Regions from separate parts of the Jeotgalicoccus sp. WY2 genome, predicted to be linked through region 3. Evidence: riboswitches for the same ligand, from Rfam matches in the RefSeq annotation. Region 3 holds a riboswitch; each other region holds the start of a gene.
The links. A riboswitch is a leader RNA that binds a small molecule or an ion and turns the genes downstream of it on or off. The one in region 3 is predicted to bind S-adenosylmethionine.
Positions count from the first base shown of each region.

Region 1 (7,765 bases), 1.1 Mb from region 3:
TCTTCACTTTTCGAAGTTTACTAAGCACATCGGTCACTTCTGCCTATATTTTACTCAATTGGCAATCTGTATACTGTTTCAGTAGGCATACCATTTTCAAACTTCAAGCTGTACTGTCCTTCTTCGGCATCTGTCACCATTGTATAAACTAAATCAAATGTTGCTTCTTCATCAGGCTGCAGTTCTTTAGATAAATCTTCTTCTGATAAATCAAAGAGGAATTGATCGCCGCCTTCTCTAGTGCCTTCAGTGACATCAGGATGCACATATTCACCGATTACAATTGGTTCATCTGAAATGTTTTTAATTGTTATATTTACTACACCTAAAAATGAAGTATCAGGTGCATTACCTACAAACTCATCTAAAGCCTGTCCATTATAGTCTTGAACCTGATCAAAAGAATTAACTGTTACTTCATACTCAGTTTCCCATTCAAAACTTTCTATTTGTGCAGTATCTCCAATTTCATAAACTTCGCCTGACTGATTCTCATCTTCAGTTGAATCTTCAATTTCCGTCGTTTCTTCTGTAGATGTATCCGTACTTTCTTCATTACCTGTGTCTTCCGATTCATTACCACATGCTGCTAAAGTTAGAGAACTCATTAAAGCTAGTAAAATTAATTTTTTCAATACGAACACTCCTTAGTAATTATAATGTTTTTCTGATTCTAATATATAATTTTTGAATTTTCCTATGTACTTTTAATCGTCAGAAACAAATACTGCTTTTATTTTTTGCATATTTTCACCTACAAGTTTAAATTGACTGGAGTTTTAAGAGTTCAAAATAGTACTATTTCTAAATAAATGTCTAATGTGTGAACTTTTCATGGGTTTATAATACTTGTTATCAACTTACATTTCCACGTTTTTATAGTAAACCACTTTCTTAAAGTTACTCTGTTATATAAATGTAACATTAATAGTTACTATACTTATAACTGTAGTATAGGTCTTAAACATATGTGAGGAATGAAATTAAAATATTATAGAGATAGTATTTGTCAGAAATATTTACACAAAATGTAACACTTAATTTTTCACAAAATTAAAAAACCAGACAGCTTTTGCTGCCTGGCAAAGGGGTTTTACTTTATAAAATCAATCGTAAATGGCGCTTTGTAAATCTCGCCATCCGATGATTTAACAATACCTATGATGATGAATATATAAAATGCGACTGTAACAATCGGCGTTAATATATAACCGATTAATATTATCGTCGTTATTCCTGCAATAATTAAATATATAGTGTACGATATGCCGAAGTTTACAAGGTTACGTAATGCCACTTCAGTTCCCGGGTCATCATCTTTCTTAATTACCCAGACGATTAAAGGTCCGATTACTGCTGTGAAAAACATTAACACATACGTAATAATAACGATTGTTTTGTCGAAACCGTTACTGACTATATTGCTGTGCGGCTGTTCATTGTTCTCCATTCAAACTCTCCTCCTCCGCTTAATTTTATTTATACCCTGTATTTTATTACCAAAAACATTTAGTTCACATAATTTATCTATTCGTACATTTCACGAATAAGTCAGTACTGGTATAATGTACTTTAAACGATTACAACACTTGCGAGGGAATTTTTTTGAATACACATAATGCTCCAACTGACAGTCCGTCAAAAATTATAAAACTACTAACCGATATAAAATATTTATTAAAAGGCAAAGTCCTTGTCGCCAATGTACTCCCTGTATTTACAGCGTACTGGCTGGCACTTTATTTTAATGGAGAGAACTTTGCCGATCACTGGCTGCTGTTTTTCTTAACTATGATTGGCAGCACACTCGTTATCTCCGGTGCACTGATGTTTAATAACTGGTTTGAATACGATCTCGATAAAAAAATGGACCGTACCCAGCGTCGTCCGACTGTAACCGGTTCTTTCTCCTTAAGAGGTGTACTCATTGCCGCCATTGTTACAACAATTATTGGAATGACAATGATGATGCTGACAACAATTGAAGCAGCGGTTTACTCGTTTTTAGGCTGGTTTTTCTATGTCGTCCTCTATACTTTTTGGTCAAAAAGAAGATACACAGTCAATACAATTATCGGCAGCATATCCGGCGCATTCACACCGCTGATCGGCTGGGCGGTCATTGCCCCTGCCAGTCACGTCGTGCGATTGCACTATTCTACATTAATCATGGCAGATTCCGCATACGCTGGCAATGCCATTAAACGTCTGGACGACATACGAGAGCCGGCGTGCCGATGCTCCCTGTCGTTATCGGTGTGATGCCACATCGGACAGAACCTGTTTAGTCATTGCAATGCTTCCTGTTCCGTTCATTTTACTCGGAACATTCGGCTGGATATTCTTCGCCGTGTCGATACTCTTAACAAGCGGCTGGATTATTTTATCAGTAAAAGGATACCGTACTGATGATAAACAGCGCTGGGCCAATATGAATTTGAAATACTCATTAATATATTTAATCGTCCTCTTTATGCTGATGATTGTACTCACAATATAGAAAAACTCTGGAATGACATTTAGTCAGCCCAGAGTTTTTTTTCTGTATATTATTGTGCAGGAATAATCGTGCCGCCGTATTCTTCTTCAATAAATGTAACCATTTCTTCAGACTGCAGTACTTCAATCAGTCTTTTTAGTTCCGGACGTTCTTCGTCGCCTGCTCTTACAGCAACAAGGTTAGCGTACGGCGAGTCGCCTTCTTCTACAACGATTGAGTCTTCAACAGGGTTTAAGCCTGCATCGATTGCGAAGTTAGCATTGATTATTACTGCAGGTGCTTCGTTATTTTCATACATATTTACTAACAGTTCAGGTGCAGTGTTGTTATCGAATTCAAAGTTGTGCGGGTTTTCTGTAATGTCATCGAATGTGGCATCCTGAATTTCAATGCCTTCTTCGATTTCTACTAAACCGGCAGTAACGAAGAATGATAAGAAACGCCCTTCTTCAGCCGGGTTGTTCGATACTAAAATTGTCGAACCATCTGGAATATCTTCCAGTGAATCATAGTCATTTGAGTATACTGCCATTGGCTCGATATGCACGTTGCCGATGCTCTCAAGTTCATAGCCGTGGGACTCCACTTCACCGTCTAAGTATGGTGTATGCTGGAAAAAGTTAGCATCTACTTCTTCGTCAGCCAACAGTCTATTCGGTGTAGTGTAGTCGTTAACGATTTCAACGTTTACTGTGATATCTTCTTCAGCTAAAATTTCAGCTGCTTTTTCTAAAATTTCAGCGTGCGGTGCAGGTGACGCCGCAACTGAGATTTCAGCAGGCTCGCCTTCAGCACTGCCTTCTGTTCCTTCTGATTCCGAACTGTTACCGCATGCCGCTAAAACTAATACGAGTGCAAACAGAGTGACAATACCAAATATCTTCTTCATGTAATAGCCTCTTTTCATTATATTTTTTATTTGTAGATCAGCGTTTATCAACTGCTCTTGATGAGAAGTCTCCAATAATTTGGATGATAAATACGATGACCAGAATTACTACAGTTGCAACTAGTGTGACATCCGGCTGATTTCTAGTAAAGCCGACCATATATGCGAGATTACCAAGACCGCCTGCGCCGATAACACCGGCAATTGCAGTTGAACCGACTAGCATAATTGATGTCACTGTAATTCCTGAAATTAATGCTGGAAGTGATTCCGGAATCAGCACTTTCCAAATGAGTGTCCAAGTGCCGGCACCCATCGATTCAGCCGCTTCAATCACACCTTTGTCAATTTCCTTCAGGCCGATTTCAACTAAGCGTGCAAAGAACGGTGCCGCACCGATAATCAGTGCAGGCAGCGCACCGTTTGAACCCATTACCGTTCCCATAATTGCTTTTGTAAACGGCATAATCAAAATGATTAGAATGATAAATGGAATCGCTCTAAACAGGTTAACGATAAATGATGTTGCCCCGTATACTGGTTTCGCTAGACCCTTGTCATTCTTTTTCGATAAGAAGAGAATGATTCCCAGTATTAAACCGATAACAAAGGCCAGCGCTGTTGCAATTACTGTCATATATATTGTTTCGTAAGTCGCTTCAAGGACTGCATCCCACTTCACGTTTTCGAAAGCGAACATTTCTTTAAATGCTGTTAGAAATTCACTCATTTGCTTTCAACCTCCAGCGTGACGTCATGCTTTTTAAACTCTGCAGTAATTTTTTCGAGTGTATCCTGATTAATATCAAGAGCAATGTACAGATGGCCGTATGATTCCTGGTTCGTCTGTTTAATATTCCCCGAGAGAATATTCACATCGAGCCCGTAATCTTTAATGACCTGTGACACAATCGGAGATTTGGTACGCGTACCGACAAACGTCAACTTGACGATTGTCGATGTCGGGAATGCTGCTTTAATTTCTTCAATCGCAACCGTATGGTCATCATCCGAAATATCATCTTTAACGAAACGTTTCGTTACGTTAGATTGAGGATTCTGGAATAATTCGATAACCGGGCCGACTTCTACAACTTTACCGTTCTCCATTACAGCCGCGCGGTCACATATTTTTCTAATAACATGCATTTCGTGAGTAATTAAGACGATAGTTAGTTCATCTTTTTCGTAATATTAACGAGCAGATCGAGGACTTCATCCGTTGTTTCCGGGTCGAGCGCACTCGTTGCTTCATCACACAGCAATACTTGCGGTTCATTAGATAATGCTCTCGCAATACCGACACGCTGTTTCTGACCGCCCGACAATTCACTCGGATAGTTATTTTCGCGCCCTTCAAGTCCGACCAGTCTAACTAATTCCGCTACACGTGACTGACGTTGTTTTTTCGGCATCCCTGCGATTTCCAGCGGGAAACTGATATTTTCAGCGACTGTACGCGACCAGAGCAGATTAAAATGCTGGAAAATCATCGATACTTTCTGGCGTTTTTTACGCAGCTCCTTCATCGTCATCTGACTGATCTCGTCCCCCGTTACAGTAACAGTTCCATCTGTCGGCTGCTCCAGTCCGTTTAGTAGACGGATTAGTGTGGACTTTCCCGCACCCGAGTAGCCGATAACACCGAAGATTTCACCTTCTTTAACATTTAATCCGACATTATCCACTGCAGTTATATTTTGATTTTTAGTTTTAAATATTTTAGTAACATTACTAATGTCTATCATTTAGAATTCCCTTTCCTCTCTAGTGAAACAATAAAAAAAGCCTGCTCCAAAAATGAGTAGGCTTTTAAACGTTCATTATGCCTCTCATCTATGGATATCAATCCGGTGATTTGGCACCTTGTCACAGTGACGGTTGCCGTGGCTTCAAAGGGCACATCCCTCCACCACTCTTGATAAGAGTTAATATTTGATTAAATCTATATTATACTATTCGACATTAGTCAAACAGAAATTCTTCCAGCACTTCATTTAAATAAGGAACAGACTGGAACGCATAAACTTCTTTGACCAGTTCTCCATTTTTAAACAGCAGCAATGCCGGTGCAGAACGAATCTGATAATATTCGATCAATCTTGTATAAAAATTTAAGTTGATACGTTCATAGGAAATCTGTTTCGTCTCAGCAACGACACTGAGCATCGTCTCAGAGATATCACATGTTTTACACATTGTGGCAAAACCGAAAATAATGTAGCGTTCCTTATCCCGTATATTCTTTAATATATCTTCCGTTGAAATTATTTCCTTCACGATTAAACTTACCTTTCATTATTAGGCTCGTATCTACATAAAATCCATGTCTTAAGAGGAGGTTTGCGAGATAGTCATGCGGACAGCGTCCAACTTCTCCAAATTTCGGATCTATATAAATATGTGTACTTTCACTTAGATGTTTTTTAAACCACTTACGAATTTTTCTTCCTTCTTTATCCGCATCGGATAAAATAAAAATTTGAGAATCACCAAGCTGTTCAATAATTTCATCAAGTTTTGAAATACCCATCGTACCAAATGTGCAAATAATCTGTACAGGCTCCACCAGCACTTCTTCCAATCTGCGTTTGTCCGTTTTACCCTCAACAATGAGTACTTTATCAGAAAGATTCATTCGTATCACCCTTAGTTAAATTTTTAATATAAATTCACTTTAAGCAATAAATACCAGTTTAAAAAAACTCCGGACAAAAGTCCAGAGTTGACGTTATTATTTCTCGATTACTGCCTGGTAACCAGCAGCGTCAAGAAGATTATCTAATTCGCTTTCATCTGAAAGTTCAACTTTCAGCATCCAAGCACCTTCGTATGGACTTTCGTTAACAAGCTCCGGACTGTCTTCAAGCTCTTCGTTAACAGCAACTATTGAACCAGACACTGGTGCATAGTTCAGAAACAGTTTTCACTGATTCTACGCTGCCGAATGAATCACCTGTAGAGATGTCGTCGCCTTCTTCTGGAAGCTCGACAAAAACGATATCTCCAAGTTCAGACTGTGCAAAGTCAGTAATACCGATTGTAACAGTATTGCCTTCAACTTTAATCCATTCATGATCTTCACTGTATTTCAAATCTTGTGGTAATGACACGCTAAAACCTCCCTTTTAACTTATCATACTCATTGTTACATATTTAACACACTTTAAGCAAGAGGAATTATTTCAGTAATGCATTTTTATAAGTTTCCTCTTTGAAACCTAATAATACATCATCATCAAGTACCACCATTGGGCGTTTAATCAGCATTCCGTCACTTGCAAGAAGCTCCAGTTTTTCTTCTTCACTGAGGTCATCCATACGTTCTTTCAGGCCCAGCTCTTTAAATTTAGTACCGCGCTTGTTAAAGAAATCATCAATTGGATGGGATGATTTGTCCAGGATACCTTTTAATGTATCTTTCGCAGGTACATGCTTAACCATATCGATCACAGTGAACTCCAGATTGTTATCTGTTAAAAACTTTTTACCTTTGCGGCAAGTTGTGCATTTAGGGTATTCATAAAATGTAATCATAGTTATCCTCCCGAATAAGAAATAATTCTTACTTTTATAATACCCCAGATAAATTAATTTATACATATGTAAAAATGAAAAAAGTCCGAAACCTCAGGGGAAGGTCGCGGACAAGGGGGCCGGGGAGAAGAGTTGTATTTTTATATCTTCTAGTTCTTACTCTACCACCGGTTTATTATGCTGCTGTTAAGCGGATGTAAAAATTGCTTAATATTTTATTTTGTAAAAGTTTTACGTAATTCTGTAACGTGAATCTGTCCCGGTGCCGCACCTCTCGCTATAAAGCCGTATGTAAAAGCAGAAGCCGCTTCACCCTGTGCAGTGCGCGTCACTTTGCCGAGCTCTCCCATCGAAATCCCGATCACTCTGTCCCCGTACTGCTGTTTAGCAATTTTTACTGCTGCGCTTACATTGCTGACATCCGCCTCATTCTGAGGGAAATATGCAACTTTATACAAATCACCGCCAAGCGTATTCATTTTATTAAACATCGATAAAATACCTTCTGTATCCGGCGTCTCTTTAAAATTATGATGGCTCATCAAACAAGCCACATTATTCACACGTGCAGTTTCACTGATGGAAGCGATAATTTTATCACCTGTGTCCACTTCGATGTCGATATAATCAATGTCCATTAATTTACACACTGCTTTCAAAAGAGCTTCGTATTCAACCGTCGTTTTAGAACCGCTGCCGCCCTCTCTCGCTGTGCGGTATGTATAAATTATTTCCTTATTCAGCGGTTTAAATTCATCGATAATGCAGCTGACATTTTTAGCATGATCCTCACGGTTTAAAGCATCGAATACATCACCGCGTATTTCAACAATATCAAA
Region 1 is NZ_CP049818.1:2,053,830-2,061,594, reverse strand. It holds gene G4D76_RS11950 (DUF4352 domain-containing protein) at 51-644, opposite strand; gene G4D76_RS11945 (DUF4870 domain-containing protein) at 1,094-1,450, opposite strand; gene G4D76_RS11940 (protoheme IX farnesyltransferase) at 1,606-2,262, shown strand; gene G4D76_RS11935 (UbiA prenyltransferase family protein) at 2,297-2,500, shown strand; gene G4D76_RS11930 (MetQ/NlpA family ABC transporter substrate-binding protein) at 2,550-3,389, opposite strand; gene G4D76_RS11925 (methionine ABC transporter permease) at 3,427-4,119, opposite strand; partial or broken gene G4D76_RS11920 (methionine ABC transporter ATP-binding protein) at 4,116-5,137, opposite strand; SAM riboswitch class I at 5,219-5,317, opposite strand; gene G4D76_RS11915 (thioredoxin family protein) at 5,355-5,588, opposite strand; gene G4D76_RS11910 (toprim domain-containing protein) at 5,620-6,027, opposite strand; partial or broken gene gcvH (glycine cleavage system protein GcvH) at 6,124-6,502, opposite strand; gene G4D76_RS11900 (Spx/MgsR family RNA polymerase-binding regulatory protein) at 6,570-6,926, opposite strand; gene aroD (type I 3-dehydroquinate dehydratase) at 7,142-7,765, opposite strand, start outside.
Region 1: another riboswitch for S-adenosylmethionine. It lies ahead of G4D76_RS11920 (methionine ABC transporter ATP-binding protein); the one in region 3 lies ahead of G4D76_RS03805 (Na+/H+ antiporter NhaC family protein).

Region 2 (7,765 bases), 590 kb from region 3:
AATGCTTTCAATCATCTCTTTGTTCCCTGCTGCAAAACCGATTCTGTAACCCGACATATTAAATCCTTTAGACAGCGAATATATTTCCATGGATACTTCAAAATCAGGATCGCTCGTCAATATGCTTGGATGAGGCCCGTTAAAGCCGAACGCTGAATAGGCAAAGTCGTGGACAACCTGTGTTTTACTTCCTTTGAATCTTTGTATCACATCATCAAAGAATGATTTATCCGCTGCGGCACCGACAGGATTAGACGGATAATTTAAATAGATAAGCTCCGTTTCTTTTAGCTCCGCTTCCAGCGAATCAAAATCCGGCAGGTAGCTGTTTTCTTTAAGCAGCGGCATATCAATCAGTTTCGCCTGTGCAAGTTCCACTGCGGTAATATAATCTGCGTAGCCCGGATTCGGCAGCATAATACCGGCGCCCGGATTGACGTGTGCCAGAGGAAAGTTCACCAGCGCATTTTTCGTCCCGAACAGTATCGCAATATTTTCGTCCTTCAGATCCACATCATAAGTTCTTTTGTAAAATCTTTTAATGCTGTCTTTTAATTCAGGTTTACCGCGGAAGGCACCGTACTTTTGATTTTCTTCTTTATCGATTGCTGTCTTTACTGCATCAGTAATGACTTTCGGCGTTCTGCCGTCGGGAATACCGACGGCGAGGTTTAACAGCGGTTTGTCCCCGACTTCCAGCTCAGCATTCATCATACTGCTGAAGTAGCTCGGGCTTAATGAGTTTAATCGTTCGCTCGCCATTTACTCATCCTCCTCTGGTTTATCGAATCCTTTAAAGTCAGCATCGATCACTTCATTAAACGCTTCGGACTCTACTGCCTTAATTAAATCTTCTTCCATTTTAGTGCCTGCATCATCACCGTTAATTACAATCTGGTTTCTGAAGTTTTCGTTCATGTTTTCTAAAGTTAATGCATCGTCCAGGTTCATTTCACTGGCAAGTGCAAAGTTACCCGGCACAAGTGATAAACCAATCTGTTCAACACTTCTCGGCAACTGACCGGCATCCTGATAAATAAACTCAAGATTTTTCTTATTATCAATTATGTCTGCTTCATCGATAGCAAACATATCTGCATCTTCTAATTGTAATCAAACCCGCATCCTGCAGTGTTAAAAATCCGCGGCTGGAGTTAACAGGGTCTAAAGGAAGGGCAACTTCACTGCCTGACGTGATATCTTCCAGTAAACTAAATTCACTGCTGTACAGCCCCATCGGCGCTGTCGGCACCTGGATGATATTTTTTAAATCAGCATCATTTTCTTCATTAAAACTTTCCATAAAGAGCACATTCTGAAAGAGGTTAGCATCTGTCTCCGTTGGCGAGCGCATTATTCGGCTGAATGTAGTCGCTGTATTCAACTATTTCAACAGAATAACCCTGCTCTTCCAGCACCGGCTTTAATGCGAACGATGCCATATCGGCAAAAGGCCCGCTTGAAGCCCCGATAGTAATGACTTCTCCCTCATCCTCATATAAAAGAATACTGGTACCTAATATAACGACTAATGTACCGATTAAAAATATTATAATTCCGCGCATTTATCTTTCCTCCGCTCTGTTAGAAATAAAGTCTCCGGCCCACTGGACGATTTGTACAATAATAACAAGTACAATTACTGTCACAATCATCGTCAATGTGTCGTAGCGGTAATAGCCGTATCTGATAGCAAGGTCACCGACCCCGCCGCCGCCTACAACACCGGCTGTTGCACTGAATGCAATAATCGAAATAATCGTCAGCGTAATTGCCTGAGTGATGCTCTTCTTCGCTTCCGGCAGAAGAACATCTGTCACGATTAAATAAATCGGTGCGCCGCCTGCGATACTCGCTTCAATAACACCGTCACTCACACTGTTAAAACTGGATTCAACAAGACGTGCAAAAAGCGGCACGGCAGCAATCGACAGTGCAACACTGGCAAAAACAGGTCCGTGTGAAGCATTAACGAGCCATGTTGCAAACGGCATAATTGCCACGATTAAAATTATAAAAGGGAAAGACCTGATTATTTACGAGCCAGCCCAGTGTGGCATTTAACGGTTTAATTTTAAAAAGCAGCGGATGCTGTGTAATATAGAGCAGAATACCGAGCGGCAGTCCGATTAGTACTGCAAAGAATATTGAAATTGAGACCATCAGTGCCGTTTCTAAAAGTGCGCGGTACAATAATGGCCAAAGCTGACTGAAGTTATCCAATATAACCCACCCTTTCTATGCCGGAAGTATTATCGATATGTGTTTTAAGACGCTCGATTTCTTCAACTTTTCCTGAGACCTGAAACATTAAAAATCCAAGCGGCTTTTCTTTAATATATTCGATTCTGCCGTTTAAAATACTAATACTTAAATCGAAGTCTCTGTAGAGCTGATTTAAATAGTTTTCTTCAGCATTTTCACTCAAAAACTGAATTGTAATGACTTGATTTTCAGGCGTTTCTTTAATTTGTTCCGGCACTTCAAAATTATATATTTCCTGCACGAAATCTTTTGTAATTCCTTCTTTAGGATGACTGAATACATTGTAAGTTTCGCCGCTTTCAATAATTTCACCGTCGGACATCACACCTACACGGTCGGCAATTTCTTTAATAACTTCCATTTCATGAGTAATAATCACTATCGTAATGCCGAGCGTTCTGTTAATACTCTTTAAGAGATTTAAAATACTTTTAGTCGTATCTGGATCAAGTGCACTCGTTGCTTCATCACATAAGAGAATATCGGGATTATTGGCAAGCGCTCTCGCAATACCGACACGCTGCTTCTGTCCCCCGCTTAAATTTGCTGCATTGATACTGGATTTATCGTTAAGACCGACGAGCTTTAAAAGCTCTTCAATTCTTTTCGGCACATCTTTTTATTGTATCTGCTCGCTTTAAGTACAAATTCAATATTTTCATATACTGTCTTTGATTCAATTAAGTTAAACTGCTGGAATATCATGCCGATTTTCTGGCGTCTTATTCTTAAATCCTTAGATGATAATTCAGTCAGATTGTCGTCACCAACAATAACTGTGCCCGTCGAAGGTTTTTCAAGCAAATTAATCAATCTTACCAGGGTACTTTTCCCAGCGCCGGAATAGCCGATCAGCCCAAAAATTTCACCGGTTTCAACTTTTAATGATGTCGGTTTTAATGCTTCAACATTTCTTCCTTTTAAATGATACGTTTTTGAAACGTTATTCAGCTGAATGCTCATGAATTCCCTCCTATGTATATTAAAAAACGCCATTTATCTATATAGACAAATGGCGTTTTGTGATTATCTTCCAAGCCGCTGCCTGCAGGAATTAGCACAGTACTTAAAAAGCCTGCTGAGACTTCACAGGGCCTGATCCCTCCGTCTCTCTGGATAATTTCATATTTAATTGTATTTCATACTAGAGTAACTTGAAAAAATAGTCAAACAATTTTTAATAACTTGTTATCAGAGTGATTCAACCATGCCTTTATAGATATACTTTCCACGGCAATGCCTGCAAATATAACGTTTGTTATAGCCCTTGACTCTTTTCGTAAATTGATAGCTGCATTTTTGCACTCATATAAATAAGCCTGCCCTTTATATTTATATGTTCTGGTTTTGGCAATACCGAGACGCTCAAGTGTTTCGGTAAATTCCCGGTCTGAATCTCTGTAAGGTTTCTTTAATGTGTAAAGTGCGTAATGCACGCACTCATGATAAAGCACATCTAGAATAGTTTCCTTGGAGTTGTTAATAAGAAAGCTGTGTGACATTACAATTTCTTTTGATACAACTTTTCTGTTTTGCAATTTAATCTGAAATGCACCGAGCTTAGACTTCATTTTTCGACACTCTGATTGGAATATCGAGCTCGAGACCGAAATTGTCCCTGAGAATTTATCGGCCCAGTTATGTAATTCACTATTGTTCATAATATGTTCACCTTCTTAATGTTTTAACCGCCTTAAAAAAGGCAATAAAAAAAGGGAGATCTAAAGTCTCCCTAACAGATAAATAATATAATATGATATCTAGGCCAAAGGCACTATCGAAGAACGACTAGTTAATGATATGAAGAGTATAGCTTTAACTTATGTTTGTGCGTTCTGTTATGTATTTCTTAATGTATTTCATTATATTTTAATGTTCAGCATATTTCAAGGTTATTAGCCTAATTCTTTTGCTTTGTAACCTGTTTGTAATAAACAGGGTAATATTTCATGGAAATTCGTTTTCTTTAGTGTAATTATTACCTATACGGTTTTAAATAGCAAGTTATTAACTGAAATTATTTTGAAAATATTTCAGCTGTTCTTTTCTTCTTGTGCAATAACGATATGCATATCTACTGTAATATCTTTATCGCCGCTACTTATAAATGTTTCAATCTGTGCATCATCTGCATGCCAGCCAAGCGGCGTCATGGAAATTAAGTCCTTCAATGCTGAAGCATTGAGAGTTTTCTTATAAGTAATACGTTCTTCACTTACTACTTTAACATTTCTCTTCATCAATTCAAGTGTATCGTTATTTTCATATTCACTTTCACCGGTATTATTGAACAGTTCATTACGCAATTCCTTTAAATATCCGCTTCCCGGAATCACTTTTATAATCATGCCGTCTTCAGTTAAAATTCGTTTAAATTCAGCGTAATTGGCAGGGGATAAAAAGTTTAATATAAACTTGCATGATTTGTCAGCAAGCGGCGGATTTGCAAGATCTCCGACAAACCATACCGGCCCCTCATAGTTTTCGCAGCCATCATGACACCTGCTTTTGATATATCAAGACCGACGCCTGTCAGCGTTTCTGTGTTTACCTTATGCTGAATCATCTTTAAATGAGAGCCTTCACCAGACCCTGCATCAAACAGCAGTGAGTTTTCTGCCGATTGGTTTGTTATGATGTCAGAAATTCTATTATGTATCGGCGCATACAGTTCAACTTTGCTGATAATTCTATGACGCGCATCAAATAATGCATCATCGTACTGTGTATTTACAGGTTTCTGAAGCAGATTCACATAGCCCTGCTTTGCGAAATCGAAAGTATGATTATTAATACAGACTAAACTGCTAAGTGCTCGGACTTCAACAAATTCGTGACAAAGCGGACATCTTAATTTACTGCTTATATGTTCTGCTGCCGCTGCGCTTTTTCTCTTTTTTTCATTTAAATCTCCTGCCTGACTTATATTAAAATAGAAATATTACTGCACCGATCAAGAAAAATATCATTCCGATAAAACCTGGTATAAATGCTGCTATCGTCTGAACTTTCGTACCGCCGATAAAACAGCGTTTAGGTTTATTAGGATCGTACAGTACATCAAGCTCATAACCGAACGGATAACCGTTATTCACCGAGCCATGGGCTGTCATATTTTTCTTTCTTCACTGCCACACCAAAAGTATAAATAATTAGTGAAACTAAAATTAATAAGAGCCCTATAGACCCGAAAACTATAGTTAAAACTTGTTGATCTGTCATTCTATGAAACACTCCTGATGAATTATTATTTGAAAGATAATTATATCATATGACTGCTGATATAAATTTAAGAATCAGATAATAAAAAGTATGTTAAAATCTTGTAAATGTCTTAATACCAGTTTAAAAATAGCTGTATACATGGTAAGTTTTAATAAATTACATATACAGGAGAAATTAATGAATAAACTCAGAATTCTTTTAGAAATACTATTAGTATCTACGAGACTCGGGCTGACATCATTGGAGGTCCGACTGCACATCTTGGTTATTTCCATACTGAGTATGTACGCAGAAAGAAATGGATGGATGAGAAAAGTTACGCAGATTTAGTCGCACTTTCACAATTCCTTCCGGGTCCAGCATCCAGTCAGGTGGGCATCGGTGTTGGTGTTATGCGCGGCGGCGTACTCGGCGGTCTTACATCATTCATCGGCTTTACACTACCGTCCGTTATTGTATTAATGATTTTCGCATCTCTTTTAACAACATTCGATATCGCAGATGCGGGTTGGATTCACGGTTTGAAAATCGTTGCCGTGGTTATCGTTGCCCATGCAATTATGGGAATGAGTAAAAATCTGGCACCTGACGTCAAAAGAAAAGTAATTGCGCTGTTTGCACTCGTCGCAACTCTGCTATTTCAATCGGTGTTCACACAGGTCGGCGTTATTCTGATTGCAGGGGTCATCGTTTTATTCTTTATAAAAATCATGAAGCAGATGATAATAAAAAAGCAGCGACTTTCCCGATTAAGAAAAGTTTTTCCGCTGTCGTTTAGTGCTATTTTTCGTACTGCTATTTGCATTACCCGCCCTCCGTGAATTAACAGGCTCATACTGGGTTGCGGTAGTAGACAGTTTCTACAGAGCCGGCTCACTCGTATTCGGCGGCGGACACGTTGTACTTCCGCTTCTCGAACAGGAACTGGTTCCGATGGGATGGATTTCTGCAGAAGAATTCCTTGCAGGATACGGTGCAACGCAGGCTGTGCCTGGTCCATTATTCACGTTTGCAGCATACTTAGGAACAGTGATGAACGGCTGGATCGGCGGACTGATCGCAACTGCCGCGATATTCCTGCCGGCATTCCTGTTAATTCTTGGCGCATTGCCGTTCTGGGATTTACTCCGTAATAACGATAAGGTTAAAGGTGCAGTGATGGGCGTTAATGCTGCAGTCATCGGAATATTGATTTCAGCATTATACACACCGATTTGGACAAGCTCAATACTGGAGCCGGTTCACTTCGCACTTGCAGCAATACTGTTTGTGATGCTGGTCTACTTCAAACTACCCCCGTGGGTCATTGTTGTAACCGGTGCACTCGGCGGTATGCTGATTGGATTCATTTAAATATTATTAAAACAGCTGAAAACTTTAATTTTCAGCTGTTTCTTATGGTTACGTGCATTCTATTTCTTTGAATAATTATAGTTTATTGATAGTAAAGTATTAAATTTTCTGAGCTCCTTATTCAAACCATACAATGAATATAATTCTTGTATAACATCTAACAAAAATAAGTTAGTTATTTTAATATTCATTTCCTTATTGTCAATAGCTTCAAATACTGACACTTGACCAGGTTCAAATTTCCATCTCTTCAATACATCAGAAGCATGTACTTCTGCGGATAGTAATCTGTACACTAGGTTATACTCTGCGAATAAGTCTAGTTTATTACATAATTGTTCCAAATTTTTAGTTTTAGAATCTAAATTATACCACTTTTGATTATTTTTTCTTTTTTCAAAAACCTCTGTGTATAAGTTATTAATCCTTTTCAATTTTTCTTCTGAATTGAAACCAATATCTTTGTTTAATCTTTCAATATTAGTATTTAATAATTCTCTTAACTTTCTCCCATTCTTATTATTTTCTATAAGGTTATTATACATTGTTAACTCACTGATTTCGTTAGCTGCCATATAGGATTTGCATATAAACGACGTTCGTCCGTTAGTAATAATTTAAAATAAACATAACTCTCAAAGATATCTCGAGTTATCGAGTCAATAGAAACAAGTTTATTGGCATCTAAAAAATTTTTAATGCATCTGCTTTTCTGACTATGTCTTCATAAAACCCTAAAGTAATTGCATCTTCAATCTCGAAATTTTTATTTGCAGATTTAAAATGTTTTTCAAATATATTCTCTAAGGTCTTTTCAGATTCCCGCAATATGAATTTAAATATTTTCATAGCTATCTCCTATCCATATAGAGCGCTTAGGATCTTATAGAATCTGACTATAATCTCAGCTCAATATATTGCG
Region 2 is NZ_CP049818.1:86,760-94,524, reverse strand. It holds gene G4D76_RS00505 (aminotransferase class I/II-fold pyridoxal phosphate-dependent enzyme) at 1-762, opposite strand, end outside; gene G4D76_RS15700 (MetQ/NlpA family ABC transporter substrate-binding protein) at 763-1,092, opposite strand; partial or broken gene G4D76_RS15695 (MetQ/NlpA family ABC transporter substrate-binding protein) at 1,076-1,442, opposite strand; partial or broken gene G4D76_RS00495 (methionine ABC transporter permease) at 1,566-2,163, opposite strand; partial or broken gene G4D76_RS15690 (methionine ABC transporter ATP-binding protein) at 2,216-3,228, opposite strand; SAM riboswitch class I at 3,289-3,388, opposite strand; gene G4D76_RS00485 (SprT-like domain-containing protein) at 3,432-3,836, opposite strand; gene G4D76_RS00480 (class I SAM-dependent methyltransferase) at 4,299-4,613, opposite strand; gene G4D76_RS00475 (putative RNA methyltransferase) at 4,670-5,131, opposite strand; gene G4D76_RS00470 (DUF3592 domain-containing protein) at 5,193-5,378, opposite strand; gene G4D76_RS15685 (hypothetical protein) at 5,353-5,487, opposite strand; partial or broken gene G4D76_RS00465 (chromate transporter) at 5,668-6,843, shown strand; gene G4D76_RS00460 (DUF5677 domain-containing protein) at 6,903-7,418, opposite strand; gene G4D76_RS00455 (hypothetical protein) at 7,528-7,692, opposite strand.
Region 2: another riboswitch for S-adenosylmethionine. It lies ahead of G4D76_RS15690 (methionine ABC transporter ATP-binding protein); the one in region 3 lies ahead of G4D76_RS03805 (Na+/H+ antiporter NhaC family protein).

Region 3 (7,765 bases):
AAATTGAAGCAGTCCATATGTGTTTACTACGTCACTTCAAATTCAGCTGTCAGCCAGAATACTGTCTGGTCATCGTGATACCTGAAAGCTTTGACAATACGGTACTCCCCGCTGTCAAGTGTCAGCTGGTAGTTCTTTGGATCAATGATGATTTCATCTTTCGTGCCGGGTGATATCACTTTACCATAATTATCAAAGTCTGAAAAATCCGAAAAAACGGCATCGTCGAAAGCGAGCATATACCAGTCACCATCCACATTCTTTTCTATATAGAAGAATTCACCATAACCGAACAGTGTATCACTGGAATTGATGATATCCATTTTGATATTTGCATTTGCACGTTCCGGGTTGGATTGTTCGATATTCATCCGGAGACCATTATTCGAACTTTGTATATCCTGGCGCGGACTTGGATCGTCCAGGAGTTCAGGGGTCACCGTCCTGATGCATGCGCTTAAAATAAATGGAATGAGGAATATCATAATGAAAAATGCGTTCGTTTCATTCCGGCACCTTCTTTGCTTTAATTATAATATAAGCTGGAGGTATTTGATGCTTATCTTTAAATGAATATGTTTCAGTCATAAAATAATAATAATTAAAGAACACAAAATGAAAAGGTATGTTTCCTGAAATTTACAGGAAACATACCTTTTACAAAATAGCTTAACCAAAAAAATCAACTTTTGGGTGCACTACATACAGCCTGTGGATTTCAACTTATATATCAAACAGGTTATTAAATGCTTCGCTCATTACAGGATGATTGTACATCTGGTCGCGGAGCGACGTATACGGAATATTATTATCCATTGCGAGCTTCACCGTGTTAATCAGTTCTTCCGAATTCACACCGTATAAGTGTACCCCAAGGATTTCTTTAGTCTCAGTATCCACTACCGCTTTAAACAAGCCCCTCAGTTCATTATTAATATGAGATCTCGGATGACCTGACATCTGCATACTGTTTTCGGCTGCTTTATATCCCTGTTCTTCCGCCTCTTCCAGTGTCAGTCCTGCACGTGAATACGGCGGATCTGTAAACATCGTGTAATGCACATTTGTGCGTGAGTCATATGAATACTCGCCATCATCAAATAAGTGACTCTTCACGATGCGGTAATCATCGAGTGATGTATATGTGAACTGCATACCGCCTTTTACATCGCCCATTGCATAAATATTTTCAGCTTCAGTCTGCAGATGATTGTTTACTTTAATATTACCTTTATCCGTCAGTCCGGCAGTTGTATTTTCAATGCCAAGTCCTTCTATATTCGGCTTACGTCCCGTAGCAAATAATATTGCATTTGATGTGAGTTCATTGCCACTCGATAAAGTTACAGTAATATTATTATAATTCTCTTCTGTCACTTTTTCTGCGCGTTCACCAAAGATAAAGTTAATGCCGCTCTCCTGCATATCCTTAGTAATTTCAGCAGCAATATCGCTGTCTTCGGATTTTAGTATTTTATCGTCCGGAACAATTATACTGACTTCTGAACCGAAAGCATTATACATCGTTGCAAACTCAAGTCCGATATAGCCCCCGCCGACAATGGTAAGTTTATCAGGGAGAATATCTTCATCAATTAATGTCGTACTTGTATATACTTTGTCAGAGTTTATATCCCCGTCAATTGGCGGAATGATACTTTCTGCACCGGTATTAATAAATATTTTATCAGCAGTGAGCACTTCTTTTTTACCATTAGCCGCTTCTATTTCAATTTCACTGTCGCTGATAAACGACGCTTTAGCATCGTAAACTTTCGCCTTATTTAAATCTGCAACGCTATGATAGTTCTTATCACGCAGTTTGCTGATTACTGAATTTTTGCGTTCAACAGCAGCGCGGTATTCTCTCTTTTCAAGTGCATCGTGCATTAATAACTTCGTCGGAATACATGCGATATTAATACATGTCCCCCCGTACATTGTGTTATCTTTTTCGATTAACGCTACATTCCAGTCACGATTTGCAAGTTCTCCTGCTAACGTCTTGCCAGCTTTACCGAAACCGATTATTATTGCGTCAAAATGTGTCAAATACAGCATCTCCTTAAGTTTATCATCACCAGATATTTACCCGTGATGACTGTTTAACAAACTAAGTGCTGCAGTGACAGATTGTTAAAACAATTCCTTGGCCAGCAATTTATACACGTTAAGACGCGCTTGTTGTGAATGCGGAATACTACAAATCATTGCTTCATCAAACCCATATTTTATCTGCTCATCCTGTAATTGAGCTGCGACTTCTTTTGCAGACCCAACCAAATGCAATTTACGGCCTTCGTGAATTTTAATGCGGTCCATTTCTGTTAACGGAAAATCCTGCGCTTCTTCAGGCGTCAACAGCTGTCCGCTTCTGCCTTTCATAAATTGAAGGCGCCAGATATCCTGAGGTTTTGCTTCAAATTCAGCTTCTTCTTTCGTGTCAGCTGCTGTGACCATATAAGATACTGTAATTTCAGGCTTCTCCATAAAAGCAGAGGGTTCAAAATTATCTTTATATGCATCGAGAATCGGTTTTGACAGCTGGCCGTTAAAAAACTGAGCGAATGAATAACCCGCACCTCGGCGCCCTGCTTCTACAGCGCTGTTGCCGCTCGAACCAAGCAGCCATGATTCAGGCAATACGATGTTAGATGGTGTAGCAATTGTTCTGTTATATAACTCATTTTCCGGCACTTCGTCGTTAATCAGCTGCAGAGCTGTATCAAATTTTTCATACATATTATGTACCATCGGCGGACGTCCTTCTGATAATGCGTATATAGAGAACTGGTCCCCGCCTGGTGCTCTGCCCATGCCGAAATCAATACGGCCAGGTGCAAATGCACTGAGTGTTTTAAACACTTCTGCCAGTTTTAAAGGAGAGTAATGCATCATCATAACTCCACCGGTGCCGATACGGATATTTTTTGTTTTAGCTGCCAAATGTGCCGCAGTAATTTCAGGAGCAGAACTTGCATAAGCAGATGTGCCGTGATGTTCAGCCATCCACATACGTTCATACCCGAGCTCGTCACCCAGTACCGCAAGTTCTTCTGCTTTTATTAAAGCCCCCGCAGCTGTGTTGCCTTTAGTTATAGGAGCCTGATCCAATATACTCAGTTTCATAGTTTATACATCCTTTAGTTTTTATCGATAAATATACTCTTCTTTTAAGAATATCAATTTATCCTATGTTTAAGAAACTAAGTGCTTGAGAACTTCATGATATTGAATTTAAAAATACTCCCTGATATCCATTGAAGAATACCAGGGAGTATTGACCCATATATCTATATCATTTTTCAGCTACTTAATTTCTAATTCTTATGCTTCAGCAGGATTAAATTGTAACTCAAGGTTAACTTTAACGTCCTTAGAAACCATAACGCCGCCAGTTTCCAGAGCCTGGTTCCAAGTTAAACCAAATTCTTCACGGTTGATTGAGAACTTAGATTCGAAACCGTAAACATCAACGCCCCATGGGTTTAACGCTTTACCGTTAAATTCTAAAGGAATAGTAACTTCTTTAGTTACATCTTTAATAGTTAAGTTACCAGTAACATCATATTTTGAACCTGAACCTTCGATTTTAGTTGATTCAAAAGTAATGTCAGAATAGTTTTCTGAATCGAAGAAGTCAGCAGATGTTAAGTGAGCATCGCGATCCGCTACTTTAGTATTGATTGTTGCTGTGCTTGCTCTTCCTGTAACTTTCGCTGATGAAAGATTTTCAATATTGTCTACATCTAAGTTAATTGACCAATCACCGAAAGTACCTTTAACTTTTGTTACCATCATGTGTTTTACCGTAAATTCTAATTCCGAGTGTGCTGTGTCTAATACAAATTTAGCCATAATTAATTCATCCTCCAAAATTTTGTTTGTTAATGCTTCGCTTTCGAACTATTACTATAATTATATTAATACACTTAGTTACAAAAAGCAAGTAACAAACTTAAAATAAATTAAATTTAATACATTTTTTCATTTCTAAGTATATATGAATCGATTGCCTATTTTCAGAAAAATTAAACTTTTTTATCTTATATTATTAAAGTTGACCTTTATTTATTATGCATGTATCCTTAATTTCATTAATTAAATAACTTCTTATCCAGAGAGGTGTAGGGACTGGCCCGTCGATACCTCAGCAACAGATCGTAAGGTACTGTGCTAATTCCAGGAGCAGACACTGCTCGAAGATAAGCCGAGGACGTCCCCATCTCTTATCTTTACTGATAAGTAATGGGGATTTTTCAATAGGAGGATTTATGTCTAATAAAAAAGGCAGTATCGTGTCATTGCTGCCCTTATTTATATTTGTTTTTTATTTATCGGTACAGGACTCTTCGCAGGAGACTTCAATGCGATGCCGATTACTGTCGCCGCTATTATCGCTTCAGTGGCAGGTTTCTTGTTATATTTTAAAGTACCATTTAAAGATAAACTTTCAGCTTATTTAAAAGGTGCATCTCAGGAAAATATCATACTGATTGTAGTAATCTTTCTGCTGTCCGGTGCGTTCTCCGGAATCGCCGGGGCAATGGGCGCTGTTGATTCAACTGTAAATATGGGATTAACATTCCTCCCGGGCAGTCTTTTACTCAGCGGTATTTTTATCATTTGCTGTTTTGTTTCTTTATCTATGGGAACAAGTATGGGTACAGTCGTAGCGATTGCACCAATTGCGATCGGTATCGCTGATCAGACTGAGATTGGGCTGGCACTCGCACTCGCGACTGTAATAGGCGGTGCGATGTTTGGAGATAACTTATCGTTTATTTCCGATACGACTATCGTTGCTACAAGAACACAGGGTGTAAAAATGATTGATAAATTTAAAGTGAACTTCTGGATTGTACTGCCGGGAGCACTGCTTACTGTAGTCATATTATATTTTCTCAGTGCCGATGTTTCGCTTAGTGAAACAGGAAATTATAGCTTCAGCTTTATCGAAGTCCTCCCCTATCTTGCAGTGCTGATCATCGCGCTACTCGGCGTGGACGTAATGATTGTACTAATGAGCGGTGCAGTACTTGCAGGAGTACTTGGACTGTTTACAGGTGCATTTGATATACTCACGCTAATATCAGCTGCCGGAGAAGGAATAGCAGGCATGCAGGAAATTGTGATTATTACGATATTAATCGGAGGAATGATTGGTCTCGTCAGCCATTACGGCGGTATCACCTACCTGCTCGATACGATAATGAGTAAAATTAAAACGAAAAAAAGCGCTGAACTTGGGATTGCCAGTCTAGTCAGCGTGACTGACGTATCCACTGCTAACAATACGATTTCCATTATGATGACTGGTCCGCTTGCGAAAAATATCGCTGATGAATACGATGTTGATCCAAGAAAATCTGCAAGTATACTAGACACATTTGCTACAGGCTTCCAAGGATTGATTCCATACGGCGGACAGATGCTTGCCGCTTCTGGACTTGCAGCAGGAATATCTCCAGTAGAAATCATGCCCTATTCAATCTATCCGATTCTGTTAATTCTTAGCGGAATTGCTGCGATACTGATTGGCTTCCCGAAGAAGTACTCTAAAGATGAAATGAAATAGACAAATGTTAGTCGGATGCAGCGGTGCTGTATCCGTTTTTTAAAAGGTGAAAAATGAAACAGGTAATACCATGAAAACGCACATATAACAATATATAATGCTCAATATCTGATATAATTATGAATATATATATTATACAAGGATGTTTTTATGACGAATTATAAAAATGAATATGAAAGAGTATTCAGCGGGCTGTCTGAAGATGATCAGCTGGCATTTAACTCGCTGAATACTGAGTTTGATAAACACTTTGTTACCGAAGATGCTAAGTATGAAAGATTGTATATAATGGCTGATGTAATGGTAGGTTCCGGCAAGGATTACGTAACGTATTACAACGCGAAAACAAAAGATGTTGCCCGTGTAGCTTCAAAAGATTTACCGAAAGAACGGAATAAATACTGGTCTGATGCAGCAATTCTCGGTGTCTATTTTGCCATACTGTTCTCAGCATGTATTTCATCTTTGGAGAAATCGTTATTTCACTAGTGCTGCCTGGAATTATCGTGTTAATACTGGCCATGGTTCCTTTAATGAACCACGGTATAAAACATCAGTCCTCAGCGCGCGGAAATAAGCAGCTGATTTCCGGTTTCTTATTTTTAATTCTGTTTGTCGGTGCGAACCTTTTAATACTGTTTATGAATTCTGAAATACTCAGTCCTTTAAAAATCACGTCTTACGATGCTTCTGCAGTCGATACACTGCTCTTTGTCGTATTTGTTGTTGTCGCTGCCGCTTCAGTGTACTTCATTTTCAGTTCTGAATCGTGGGCCAGCAAGTTAATTTTTATTGTACTGCTGATTTACAGTGCAGGGCGCTTGATTTATCCTTTCGATTTCTTAAATGGAGTATCGGAGTTTATCGTACAGTACTTTATGTTCATCGGTTTAATCATTATTATTATCGCTCAGTATTTAAGAGCTAAAGGTTCAAATACGAGCGAATCATAGAAAAAAGCTTACTGTCAAATGACAGTAAGCTTTTTAATTTTAATCCATATCTTTTGTTCTGCTTAGTTTAAAGGCAAGTACAAACCCGACAAATGCCAGTATACCTGCAAACAGGAATGACATATTAACACCATGTATCATACCTTCAGTACCTTCTCCCGGTCGCATTGTATTGGTCATAATTGAGACCAATAATGCGGTCCCGACTGCTCCGGCAACTTGTCTCATCGTATTACTCATCGCAGTACCATGCGGTACAAGCGAGTTCGATAATCTGTTGAGTCCTTCTGTTGTTACCGGCATCATCACCATCGCCACACCAAGCATACGGAAGGAGTTGACGACTGCGAGATACGTAAAGGTAGTTTCTGTACTCAGGTTCGCAAACATTAGTGTCGTCACCGTCAGCATGCCAAGTCCGATAATAGCGAGCCATCTCGCACCGTATTTATCGAACAGCCGGCCTGTAATCGGACTCATCAGCCCCATAATTAATGCACCAGGAAGCAGCATCATACCAGATTCCATTGCACTGAAACCGAGCATTGTCTGCATGAATATCGGCAGAATTACTGCTCCGCCGATCATCGACATAAAGACAATCATTCCTAAAGATGTCGACAGAGTAAAGATTTTATCTTTGAATACTCCGAACTCTAAAATCGGTTCTTCCAGTCTGTTCTGACGTTTAATAAACATGTACAGCGAAACTGCACCAACTATAATCGGCAGAATTACCGTAAGACTCAGCCAGCCGCTGTTACCTGCTGCACTGAACCCGTAAAGCAGTCCCCCAAATCCAAGTGTCGATAAAAGAATAGACGTCATATCGAGCTTTGGATTCGTCTTCTCTGTAACATTTCTCAAAATAAAGTATGCAACGATTAAATCGATAATTACGATCGGCAGCAACATGTAAAACAGTCCTCGCCATGGATATATATCGATAAACCATCCCGACAGTGTCGGTCCGATTGCCGGTGCAAAACTTATGACAAGACCGAACATTCCCATCGCTTTACCACGCTGATCGCGCGGATAAACCAAGAATAAAATCGTCTGCATCAGCGGCATTATAATACCTGCCCCTGCGGCCTGTAAAATACGGCCTGCCATTAGCACAGAGAATGACGGCGAAATACCGCATATCAGCGTTCCAAGGCCAAACAGCGACATCGCGGTAAAGAATAACGTTCTCGTTGAGAATTTATTAATTAAAAATGCTGTAATTGGT
Region 3 is NZ_CP049818.1:675,743-683,507, forward strand. It holds gene G4D76_RS03785 (immunoglobulin-like domain-containing protein) at 27-440, opposite strand; gene G4D76_RS03790 (FAD-dependent oxidoreductase) at 724-2,052, opposite strand; gene G4D76_RS03795 (LLM class flavin-dependent oxidoreductase) at 2,137-3,129, opposite strand; gene G4D76_RS03800 (YceI family protein) at 3,328-3,858, opposite strand; SAM riboswitch class I at 4,111-4,212, shown strand; partial or broken gene G4D76_RS03805 (Na+/H+ antiporter NhaC family protein) at 4,275-5,578, shown strand; gene G4D76_RS03810 (hypothetical protein) at 5,729-6,067, shown strand; gene G4D76_RS03815 (hypothetical protein) at 6,031-6,531, shown strand; gene G4D76_RS03820 (DHA2 family efflux MFS transporter permease subunit) at 6,571-7,765, opposite strand, start outside.

Region 4 (7,765 bases), 770 kb from region 3:
TAAAGATAAAACTGATTGCCTGCACAAGCATTGATGTAAATATTAATACTTCGCCTAACGAAAAATGAAAACTTGTAAAAGATTCTCCTTGAATGAAAAATACACCGATCAATGCCAGAAAAATACCGAGGAGACGTGCACCTGTCAGCTTCTCACCGAGAAAAAATATCGCCAGTATAACGGTCGTGAGCGGCACAAGTGCCAGTATTAATGCTGCACTGGATGCATCGATCATCGTCAGTGATATTGCCAGCAATGAATGGTGAAGCACAACGCCAAATAATGTTCCTAGCAGAGTATAAATCCATTCCTGTTTAGTCATCCGGCGGAAAGAACGTGTCAGTATTAAAATACATAACGTCGTTACACCGGCAATCATTACACGGAAAGCCGTCATCGTCGCAGGAGGTAATTCAGTAACCAGAAGTTTAAGAATAACAATATTTAAACCCCACAAACCATGATGATAAACACTAATAGATAAATGAGCATATTTTTATTTTGCTTCATTTTACATCCCCATTCTATTTATAGTATCCCTTCTGCTGAATCAGTTATTACTCACTTTTCCTCTCGCTTCCTGATATACCGCTTCAGGAATTCATATAATCTCAATAACTCAATCGCATTTGAACTGGTTGCAATTCCGTCTTTAATTTTATAATCAAAATTAATATCATCACCAGCCAGCTCTTCGCTGAAATGGTAAAAATCAAATTCTCCATCCAGTAACTCTGTCAGCTCCATATCGTGTGTTGCTGCGATTAAGCAGACATTTTCTTTTTCATGCAGATATCTTAAAAATGACTCTCCTGCAGCCAGCCGTTCAATCGTATTTGTGCCTTTGAATATCTCATCAATAATACAGTAAACAGTACCGTCAAAATCTTCAATTTCGTCGACAATCCGCTTCAGTGATTTTACTTCGCTGATAAAGTAACTGTCGCCTTCGATTACACTGTCGGTAATTTCCATCGACGATATGACTTTCCCGGAGTATATTTAAATAGTGTGCTGGTGGATGTGTTTAATGCATTACTGATAATTACATTGATACCCAGTGCTTTCATAAATGTTGATTTGCCTGCTGCATTGGAACCAGATAATAAAATATCATTATTAAAATTAAGTTCATTATCAACAGCATCTGCAACGAGCGGATGATACAGTCCCTCGGTTTGTATATATGAAGATATTTCTGTTACGGGCACTGTATAATAGGGCAGCGTTTCTCTCCACATGGCGAGGCTGTAGTGCAGATCGAGCGAAGCAGTGTAACGCCATCCTTCTTTATATAACTCATGGTTCTTATTCAGTGTCCGGTTAGCAGTGTGATAAAGATGATAGTCTATTAAAAACATTAATTTAAAAGCATTAAACATCTGAACACCAGCATTCAACTCTCCTGCACTGTCATCAGTAACAAACAAAGGACCCATTAAGGCCAGTCTTTTCAGACCTTTGCTGTTGAATTTTGAATTCAGTTTTCCGGCAGTGACAATAATATTAATCGCATAAAAAATATCCGCGTAGTCCAAACCCGTTGAACCTTTATGCTTCTGTGATAAATATGCATTTATGCCAAAGCCCGCCAGTATAGTTAATAATGATAAAAACGGATTAATTAAAAATAGAAACACACCGATAATCGGCATCAATGAAAATAGTATAAACAACGGATTATACTTCTTCACCGGCATAAATTCATACATGAACTTACTCGTGTTTGAGTTTACGGACCTCCCGAGTTTAGCCAGCCGGTATGATATCTCTTCCCGGAAACCCCGATTATTTTTGATTTTATGTAATAAATCTTCAGCTATAACATGATTTTCTGATGAGTTTCTGAGCACTGCATATAAATTTTCAGTGCCTATCGTTGTAAATGTATAGTTTATTTTGTCCATCAGCTTGCTGAGATCCAGGTCATTCCACGTTTCATCATCCACCACGTTCCTGTCATCCGTGTGCTCCTGTTCCATAATATTAACGAAGTAGTTATAGTAATGAACGTAGTATTCAGGCTTTGTTTTTAACCTGACACGTCTGTCCCATAATGTTTTAGTATCTTTTTTCAGTTTAAAGTACTCAAATATTTTTATAATCAGTGAATCACAATTAAAATCATAACAACGATAAAAATATACAGCGTCTGTATGATAATCACCTTCCTCTTAGATGTGCAATTCTTTACTGATAATTTTATCATTAATACGAAAATATACTACAAAAGTAAAGCTTTATGTAATGTTATTAATTAAATACAATATTTATAAACTATCCAACTATTCCGGATAGTTGATTTAATATATCACCCCCGTCACCGTTATGATATTTAGTTTAGATATTTATAGAGACGAGGGGATTTTGCATGGCGCTGTTTGGTACTATTGTAGATGCTTTAGCTATTATTTTAGGCAGCATCATCGGTCTTTTTTGGAAAAATATAAATGAAAATATGAAAGTTACTATACTCCAGGCATTATCAATTACCATACTGGTTATCGGTATAGATATGGCACTGGAAGCCAACAGTATACTTATTGTAGTCGTTGCCAGTCTCGCTCTCGGTTCCATGCTCGGTGAAAAATGGGATATTGAAGATAAAATGAATCACTTCGGTATCTGGCTCGAAACAAAAACAGGCGCTACTGAAGGCGGTGCTGCAGCGGCTTTTGTCACTGCAACATTAGTCTATGTCGTCGGCGCAGTCAGCATCATCGGTGCCTTGGACAGCGGACTCCGCAATGATCATACCGTACTCCTAACAAAAGCGTTAATTGATGGGGTACTCGCTATTTTCCTGACGTCCACTATGGGCATCGGAATTATGTTCTCGGCCATTTCCGTATTTCTGTTCCAGGGAATTATTGCATTGTCAGCATCTCAAATTATCCGCTTTGTACAACCTGATTTGATGGAAGAGATTATTGTTGCTATCACAGGCACAGGCGGTATTATGATTATTGCGATCGGTATAAGACTGCTCGGACTGTTGAATATAAGAGTAGCGAATATGCTGCCTGCGATACTGTTTGCAGTGCTGTTTGTAACGATTCAATATTACTGGGATACAATCAGCTTATTCTTTGTACAAATGTTCTAGTTTCAAAAGAAATAAGTACTTATGGGAGATAAACAGTATTAAGCAATGTATTTCTAGCTCTCGTGAAATTAATTTCAATTTCCTTATTGACTTTAATACCACTCTGCAATATAGTTAGTTTAAATTAAATAATCAAATAACTTACTTTCTTATCAAGAGAGATGGAGGGACTGGCCCTATGAAATCTCGGCAACAGACATTATGTACTGTGCCAAATCCTGTAGCAGCACGCTAAAAGATGAGAAGAGCGAATATACATTGGCCTCTTCTTATATTTTAAGGAGAGGTTATTTTCTTTTTACAAAGAATGTATATCTGGTTTTTAAAAAAACACCGGTCATATACTGGTGTATTTTTATTACATTTTTTAATTCCTACTATTTAGCTATGTTTAAGGAGCGTTTTTTAATGATTGAGTTTATCGATGTAGACAAAACGTATGACGGCACCGATGCACCGATTCATGCATTGGATGATATTAATTTCAAAGTCGGCACTGGAGAAATTTACGGTGTGGTCGGATACAGCGGGGCAGGAAAAAGTACGCTGATTCGCTGCGTCAATCAGCTGGAGAGCGTGTCGGCTGGACAGGTTATCGTAGATGGTAAAGATTTAACAGCACTGACAGCTCCCGAACTGAGAGTGACGAAAAAACGTATCGGCATGATTTTCCAGCATTTTAATCTGTTAAATTCAAAAACATATATACGAACGTAGCGATGCCGCTGATTTTGAATAAGACACCTAAAAATGACATTAAAAAACGTGTCGCCGAGTTACTCGAATTCGTCGGTTTGTCTGATAAAGCTTCACAGTATCCCGACCAGCTGTCGGGCGGACAGAAGCAGCGTGTCGGCATTGCCCGTGCACTTGCAACCAATCCGTCAATTCTGCTCTGTGACGAAGCAACATCTGCTCTCGATCCAGAGACGACTGAATCCATACTTGAACTTTTAAGAAAGATTAATAAGGAGTACAACATTACAATTTTACTGATTACACATGAGATGTCCGTTATCCGTGATGTCTGCCATAAAGTCGCAGTGATGGAAAACGGCAAAATTATTGAACGCGGTTCTGTCTTCGATGTATTCTCTAATCCTAAAACAGAAACCGGCAGACGGTTTGTTAACACAGTCATGCAGACAGAACTGCCAGCCTATGTCCGGGAGCTGATTCAGGAACGGGACAACGATCAATTTATTTACAGAATAAACTTTATCAATAAGCTTGCAGTGAAACCGTACTTATCACAAATCAGCAAGCTGTATGATCTGGATGTGAATGTGCTGTTTGGCAATATTACTGAACTGCAGGGCGTGCCGTTCGGCAATTTAATCGTTCAGTTCGACGGTTCAGCAGAAGAGCTCAAAAAAGCATTGCTTTATTTAAAAGAAAACGATGTATATTACAGCGAGGTGAATACATATGCTGGTTAGCTGGAGCACTATATTAGAAGCGTTTTTAGAAACGGTTCAGATGGTGAGCATTTCATTTATTTTTTCTATCATACTTGGACTGCCACTCGGTATTCTATTATACGTGACAAGACCTGGTCAGATTTTAGAAAATAAAATTATTTTCACAGTGCTGAATGCTGTAATCAATATCTTTAGATCACTGCCGTTTATCATCCTGCTTGTTGCGATAATACCGGTCACAAAACTAATCGTCGGGACATCAATCGGAACGGAAGCTGCTATTGTACCCATGGTATTCTTTGCCGGACCGTATATTGCAAGACTCGTAGAGAGTTCACTCCTTGAAGTAGATGAAGGCGTGCTGGAGGCAGCGGACGCTATGGGTGCAACACCAATGCAGACAATAATTAAATTCGTGCTGCCGGAAGCATTCGGCTCTCTGATAGTGAATTTCACAATTTCCATTATCGGCTTAGTCGGTGCATCTGCGATGGCCGGCACGGTCGGCGGCGGCGGTATCGGTGATTTAGCGATAACATACGGCTATCAGAGATTCGATACAGTCACAATGCTGATTACAGTCATCATCCTGATAATTATGGTTCAAGGCCTTCAGTCAGCTGGTAATAAGTTTGCAAGAGTTGTAAGAAGAAAATAACAATTGGAGGAAATATATTATGAAAAAAGTTTTTTTATTAACGAGTTTACTTTTAGTCGGAATCGTTCTTTCAGCATGTGGTGACAGCGGTAAAGAAAAAGTCAGTATCGGCATCAGCGGAACTGATACAGTAGTATGGGATTATGTTGCAGAAAAAGCTGCAGAAGAAGATATTGAAATAGAAATTGTTACATTTAACGATTATGTTCAGCCGAATACGGCGCTTGCAGACGGTGAAATAGATCTAAATGCATTCCAGACTGTCGCGTATTTCGATGAATTTATCGAAGATAGAGATTTAGATTTAGTACCTATTGCAACGACGAACCTTGCACCGATGGGTATTTACTCAGATTCATTGACAGATGCCACTGATATTCCAGACGGCGGTACAATCGCATTGCCGAATGACGTGTCTAATCAGGGACGTGCATTAATGCTGCTGGAAGATGCCGGTCTGATTACACTTGTTGAAGATTATAACGGGTTAGGCTCAATCGAAAATGCAGTCGTTGAGAATCCGAATGATTATCAATTTGAAGAAGTGGCACCGGCACAAATTCCACGTGCCTTAGGTGATGTGGATCTCGGCGTGATTAATAATGGTATTGCAAAAGATGCAAACCTTCATCCGATTAAGGATTCCATTTTCCGTGAAGACGACACAGCAGTTGATTATGTGAATATTATCGCTTCAAATGCTGAGGATGCAAATAATGAAACGTACAACAGAATTGCTGACCTTTACCAGGAAGCAGATACTGCAGAGTTCATCGAAGAAGAATACGACGGTGCATTAATTCCGACAGTACTTGAATTAAGCGAAATTGGCTGGTAAATAATAAAGCTCCCTTAGCGGGAGCTTTTACTTTTATAACGATTCGATAAACTGCTCTTCCTTTTCACTCTGCGGATTAAACGTTATATCTTCACTGATATTCTGTTTCATAAAAGACGTATACATCTGCTTAGCTACAGGCTCATTGAAGTCTTCTTTAAAATCAAAATGCACATCGATTTCATTATCCAGCTCACTGTCTATACCTGCGAGATAGGCAATAATTCCTTCTTCTGTGCACAGCGTTAAATACTTAACATTTTCAAGCTGCAGCTGCTGTTCAAAATCAGGAATTGCTGCCGGTTCGATATTTTTAATTTCCATCAAAAAACTCCTTCCGGTGTTTTTAATCAATTACCCTTTTTCACGAGAAACAATCGTCTGTTTTCATAGTAAATTTATCTGAATTTATAGATAATTACAAAAGTCATCTGTATACTGTTTATATAAACTTTAAAAAAGAGGGATATATATGCGTTTTGAAACGAAAGCAATTCATGCTGGCAGACAGGTTGATCCGGTCACTGGTGCGGTTACAACACCGCTTCATTTGTCTACTACTTACGAACGGTCTGCAGATGGTTCTTACACTGACGACTTTATGTACAGCCGCGGAGATAATCCAAACCGACGTTCTTTGGAGGAATGTCTGACAGCACTTGAAGAAGGCTATGATTCTGTGACTTTTGCATCCGGCATGGCCGCTATTTCATCAGTGATTGAATCACTGCCGCAGGATATGCCTCAGCGTATTATTTTACCGGATGATATGTATTTCGGTGTATTGACTTTACTTAATGAAACGGATATCGGCAGAAGGTTTGATATCGTCACTGCAGACATGAGTAATTTAGAGGATTTAAAAGCAGCAGTTAAAAGTGAACCAACTGGCTTAATCTGGATTGAGACACCGTCAAATCCTCAGATTAAAATCATCGATATTGCTGCGGTTGTTAGTATTGCAAAAGAGGCAGGTGCAGTAACTGTTGTCGATAATACAACAGCTACACCTATGCTACAAAACCCGCTGGCGCTCGGCGCTGATTTTTCACTGCATTCGGTCACTAAATATATCGGGGGTCACAGCGATTTGCTGCTCGGTGCGGTAGTTGCGAAAGAAGACAGTCCAATGCTTCAAAACTTAAGAACATGGCAGCATGCGAAAGGTGCCGTGCCGTCATCGTTCGACTGCTGGCTGGCCCTCCGCGGTGTTCAGACTCTATCGGCAAGAATGTCAGTCCACTGCTCCAGCACTAAAACCATCGCTGACTTTTTAAATCAGCATGACAAAGTTGAAACAGTGTATCACCCGGGCCTTCCTGAGCACCCCGGACACGATATTGCAGCATCACAAATGAGTGATTTTGGCGGACTAATGTCGTTTAAAGTTAAAGGAAAGGCTGAAGCTGCACTAAAAGTAGCCAATACGGTTAAAATCTTTACACAAGCAACGAGTCTCGGCGGCACCCACAGCTATATCGAGCATCGCGCTTCAGTGGAAAAAGAATTAACTAAAGCGCCGGATACACTGCTCCGCTTATCTGTCGGTCTCGAAAACGTTCAGGATCTGCAGGAAGATCTTGAACAGGCACTCGCTCAAATATAAATCATAAGAATAAATTATAATATGACTAACCTCTGTGTAAACGGGAATATTCCCAGTAACACGGAGGTGTTCTTATGAAACAGCATTATAAATTAGTTATTCTTGGCGGAGGGACTGGCGGTATATCGACTGCCAG
Region 4 is NZ_CP049818.1:1,447,806-1,455,570, reverse strand. It holds gene G4D76_RS08475 (DMT family transporter) at 1-457, opposite strand, end outside; gene G4D76_RS08470 (MutS-related protein) at 562-975, opposite strand; gene G4D76_RS08465 (P-loop NTPase family protein) at 954-1,952, opposite strand; gene G4D76_RS08460 (DUF554 domain-containing protein) at 2,372-3,106, shown strand; SAM riboswitch class I at 3,253-3,351, shown strand; partial or broken gene G4D76_RS08455 (methionine ABC transporter ATP-binding protein) at 3,515-4,545, shown strand; gene G4D76_RS08450 (methionine ABC transporter permease) at 4,535-5,185, shown strand; gene G4D76_RS08445 (MetQ/NlpA family ABC transporter substrate-binding protein) at 5,205-6,023, shown strand; gene G4D76_RS08440 (hypothetical protein) at 6,057-6,347, opposite strand; gene G4D76_RS08435 (trans-sulfuration enzyme family protein) at 6,496-7,629, shown strand.
Region 4: another riboswitch for S-adenosylmethionine. It lies ahead of G4D76_RS08455 (methionine ABC transporter ATP-binding protein); the one in region 3 lies ahead of G4D76_RS03805 (Na+/H+ antiporter NhaC family protein).